DNA from 2 places in the Shewanella sp. 1180_01 genome. Region 2 is predicted to be linked to the other one. Evidence: predicted binding sites of a transcription regulator. Region 2 holds the regulator's gene; the other holds the start of a gene.
What was found. The regulator MetJ, encoded in region 2, represses methionine synthesis genes. The targets are predictions, from matches to a motif close to TAGACGTCTAGACGTCTA.

Region 1: the regulator MetJ is predicted to act here: its motif matches at 1,308-1,325, upstream of metK (methionine adenosyltransferase).

Annotation. Positions count from the first base shown of each region.
Region 1 is NZ_VXCT01000038.1:44,701-47,120, reverse strand. It holds gene metK (methionine adenosyltransferase) at 114-1,265, opposite strand; gene tkt (transketolase) at 1,666-2,420, shown strand, end outside.
Region 2 is NZ_VXCT01000073.1:11,053-13,472, forward strand. It holds gene metB (cystathionine gamma-synthase) at 1-882, opposite strand, end outside; gene metJ (met regulon transcriptional regulator MetJ) at 1,095-1,409, shown strand; gene FW758_RS22475 (sulfite exporter TauE/SafE family protein) at 1,491-2,234, shown strand; gene nrfD (NrfD/PsrC family molybdoenzyme membrane anchor subunit) at 2,340-2,420, opposite strand, start outside.

The DNA.
Region 1 (2,420 bases), on a different contig from region 2:
CACAACTGAAGATACCATTATCTTGCTTTGGGGAACCAAATTGCAGGCATAAAAAAACCGCTGGGTAGCGGTTTTTATGCTCTGCAATCTTAACGGGTTTTAATCTAAACCGATTATAGACCCGCGTCAGCGCGCAGTGCTTCAGCTTTGTCTGTTGCTTCCCAAGGGAATTCGTTACGACCAAAGTGACCATAAGCGGCTGTCGCTTGATAAATCGGACGTGCTAAATCTAGCATGGCCGTTAAACCGTATGGACGCAGTTCGAAGTGTTGACGTACTAACTTGATCAGCAAATCTTCAGACACTTTACCCGTACCGAAGGTTTCGATGCTGATAGAAGTCGGTTCTGCCACACCAATAGCGTAAGACACTTGGATTTCACAGCGTTCAGCAAGACCTGCTGCCACTATGTTTTTTGCCACATAACGGGCAGCGTATGCCGCGCTACGGTCAACTTTTGATGGATCTTTACCAGAGAATGCGCCACCACCATGACGGGCCATGCCGCCGTAGGTGTCAACGATGATCTTACGACCGGTTAAGCCGCAATCGCCTACTGGGCCACCGATAACAAAACGGCCAGTTGGGTTGATAAAGAACTTAGTGTCTTTGTTTAGCCATTGAGCCGGTAATACTGGCTTGATGATGGTTTCCATCACGCCTTCAATTAAGTCGGCTTGTGAAACGTCATCTCTGTGCTGAGTCGACAATACGACGGCATCGATACCGACAATTTTGCCATCATCATAGGCAAACGTGACTTGGCTTTTCGCATCTGGGCGTAACCAAGGCAGGGTGCCGTTTTTACGCACTTCAGACTGACGCTTCACTAATGCGTGGGCATAAGTGATAGGCGCTGGCATGAGGACGTCGGTTTCGTTGTTGGCATAGCCAAACATTAACCCTTGGTCGCCTGCACCTTGCTCAGCAGGGTCAGCACGGTCTACACCTTGATTGATATCAGGTGATTGCTTACCAATGGCGTTTAATACCGCACACGAGTCTGCATCAAAACCCATATCTGAGTGGGTATAACCAATTTCACGCACCGTTTTACGGGTGATTTCTTCGATATCAACCCAAGCAGAAGTCGTGACTTCGCCACCGACTAATACCATGCCAGTTTTGACATAAGTTTCACACGCCACGCGTGCTTTTGGATCTTGAGCCAGAATTGCATCTAGCACAGCATCAGAAATCTGATCTGCAATCTTATCGGGATGACCTTCTGAGACCGACTCAGAAGTAAACAAGTGCTTTGCCATAGTAGGAAAATCTCGTCGTTAGCATTCAAACGTGTAGAAGCATCTACATCTAGACGGCTATTTTAGTTTAAATCCGATTGCCGATCACCCCCAGTGAGAAAAAATCCTCTCAGATTGTGACCTGAAAACGACTATGCTCAGTCTTAAAATGGTTATTTTACTTATATTTCATGCCATTAGGTTTACTCTTTTTTTGAGAAATTTATTTCACTATTACAAGTGATCCTTGCGAGGCCCACTCAAGTAAGCGCCAGTAAAGTGACTAGCTTGTTTCTACGAGTTTACGATTCGGCCATCTTTTGCTGAGTGAATGATAATTTTAGTTTGCGTCACACTGGCATGTAGGGGAAAATATGCGTCCAAATTGCCCGCTAGACCCCACAAACAAGCAGGAGAGAGCATGTCTTCCCGTAAAGTACTCGCAAACGCAATCCGTGCGTTAAGTATGGATGCAGTTCAAAAAGCAAATTCAGGCCATCCCGGCGCCCCAATGGGTATGGCAGATATTGCTGAAGTGCTGTGGAATGATTTCCTTAAGCACAACCCGACCAATCCTAAATGGGTAGATAGAGACCGTTTCGTCCTTTCTAATGGTCACGGTTCAATGCTGATCTACTCTTTACTTCACCTGACAGGTTATGAATTACCAATCGAAGAGCTGAAACAGTTCCGTCAATTGCATTCAAAAACCCCGGGTCACCCAGAATACGGTTACACCCCAGGTGTTGAAACCACAACGGGTCCACTCGGCGCGGGCATCAGCAATGCAGTCGGTATGGCGATTGCTGAAAAAACCTTAGCGGCACAGTTTAACCGTGATGGTCACGATATCGTTGATCACTACACTTACTGCTTCGTCGGCGACGGCTGTTTGATGGAAGGTATTTCCCACGAAGCCTGTTCATTAGCCGGTACTTTAGGTCTAGGCAAACTGGTCGCATTTTGGGATGACAACGGTATTTCTATCGATGGCCATGTTGAAGGCTGGTTCACCGATGATACGCCAAAGCGTTTTGAAGCTTACGGCTGGCATGTGATTGCCGGTGTTGACGGTCACGATAGCGCGGCAATCCGTGCTGCTATCGAAGCGGCGAAAGCGGTTACCGATAAACCAACCATGATTTGCTGCAAAACCATTATCGGTTTTGGTTCACC
Region 2 (2,420 bases):
CTTTTGTTGCTTGGCGGCAATGGCATGACCTGGGTGATCCGCAAGACCAGGGTAATAAACTTTGCTCACCACAGAGCTTTGCGTTAACACCTCAACAATGCGCTGGGCATTGGCTTGATGTTCACGAATTCGCACCGCTAAGGTACGTAGGCCGCGCAGGGTTAAGTAACTATCAAATGCCGATCCCGTTAAGCCTAACGTGTTCGACCACCAATGTAAGCTTTCGCCAATTTGTGCATCTTTGGCAACCACAGCGCCGCCAACCACATCGCTGTGACCATTGATGTATTTAGTGGTGGAGTGGATAACGATATCCGCGCCTAACAATAGGGGTTGTTGCAATATCGGCGATAAAAAAGTGTTATCGACCACCACCAGCGCGCCGACCTCATGGCTTGCCTTAGCAATAGCCTCGATATCCACCACACGCAATAGCGGGTTAGACGGGGTTTCGAGCCACACCATCTTAGGATTTTGCGCGATCGCTGCGGTTAACGCTTGGCTGTCGGTTTGATCAACCACAATCAGCTTAAACTGGCCTTTCTTCGCCAAATTAGTAAATAAACGGTAAGAACCGCCGTAGCAATCGTGGGGCACCACCAATAGGTCATCAGGGCCGAGCAAAGTGGTCACTAAGGTGATGGCCGCCATGCCAGTGCAGGTCACTATGCCAGTGGCGCCCTTTTCTAATTGCGCTAATGCTTCGCCTAAAATACAGCGTGTTGGGTTGCCTGAACGACTGTAATCGAATTCGCGAGGATTTTTATGACCATCGAAGGCGTAATTAGTCGACAAATAAATCGGTGGCACAACTGCGCCATATTGAGTATCGCTTTCGATACCCTGACGCACTGCCAGTGTGGCTAATTGACGCTCTGCCATGGGTGGACTCCTAAATTCGGTAGACTGATAGAGATGTCTGGACGTCTAAATGTACCTAAGCCCAACGCCATCGTCAATAGGCGTGAAGACGTTTAGACGTCTGAACATAAAGAAATCTGTTTGCAATCACAAAGAAATAGTAGCAATAATTTGACTGTTCTTTGTAAGGGTTTAAAATCTGCCCCGAATTTAGCGTTATAACAGGTGAGTCAATGACTGAATGGAATGGGGAATACATCAGCCCCTATGCTGAACATGGCAAGAAGAATGAACAAGTAAAAAAAATTACTGTGTCTATTCCGCTCAAAGTGCTTAAGGTCCTTACGGACGAACGAACTCGTCGTCAGGTCAATAATTTGCGTCACGCCACCAACAGCGAGCTGTTGTGTGAGGCATTTTTGCACGCCTACACTGGCCAGCCATTGCCTAACGATGAAGATCTGTCAAAAGATAGCCCAGACAGCATTCCCGCCGAAGCCAAGTTGCTGATGGACGAGATGGGGATCGAGTGGGAAGACATGGAATAGCGACTTGTCGCTGGCAAAGTTACATCACAGTGCTCATCAATAGGGATCGTTAACGATCCCTTTTTGTTTATATGGAATCCTATGTTTTCTATGATAGATCCACAGACTCTCGCCTTGGCCTCACTGATTGTATTTCTTGGCGCCTTAACCCAGAGCCTGATTGGGTTTGGCCTAGCGGTTGTCGCCAGTCCTTTGCTGTATATCGTCGATCCGCAGCTCGTACCGGGTCCCGTTATTGCCATGGGATTTACCATCTCGCTACTGACCTTATTCCGGGAACGTGGTCATTTAGAATTCAATGGCTTGCAATATGCGCTTATAGGTCGCGTGCCCGGTGGTTTTATCGGCGCGAGTCTGTTGCTGTTTGCGCCTCAGCCCATACTCGGGTTATCCATCGCCGCCATTGTGGCTGTCGCGGTTATACTCAGCCTGTATAAATTCAGCCTGCCAGTGAATAAGAAAACCCTCTTTGGGGCGGGCGTCGTCTCGGGGATTTTCGGTAATATTGCCGCTATTGGTGGCCCGCCGATGGCGATTCTATTGTCAGGCAAAGACGCTTCGCAGTTTCGTGCCGCCCTGTCGGCCTTCTTCATTTTTAGCTCCACCATAGCTATGGTCATTTTGGCGATCACTGGCTTATTAGAATTGAAGCACCTGTGGCTGTCGTTAATGTTGCTGCCTTCAGTGCTTTTAGGGTATTTAGTCGCGGGGCGATTAGTGGGCAGTGTCGATAAAGATAAAACTAAAATGGCGACCTTAGTCCTATGCAGTATCAGCGCCTTAGTGCTAACGGTGAAATCGGTTATCGAGTTATTGCCCCAATAAGCGTCCTGCTTGTATTGGCAAATCATCTGAAGATTCAAACAATAAAAAAGCACTGACATTGTCAGTGCTTTTCTTTATCTATCAATATCTAAAGCCAGCTTACACTCAGCTTAAATAGCTTTGCCCTGCGTACACAATAAAGTGTCTTAGAGCGAGTACGCCGGTTAAGCTCGCACAAGCCACCAT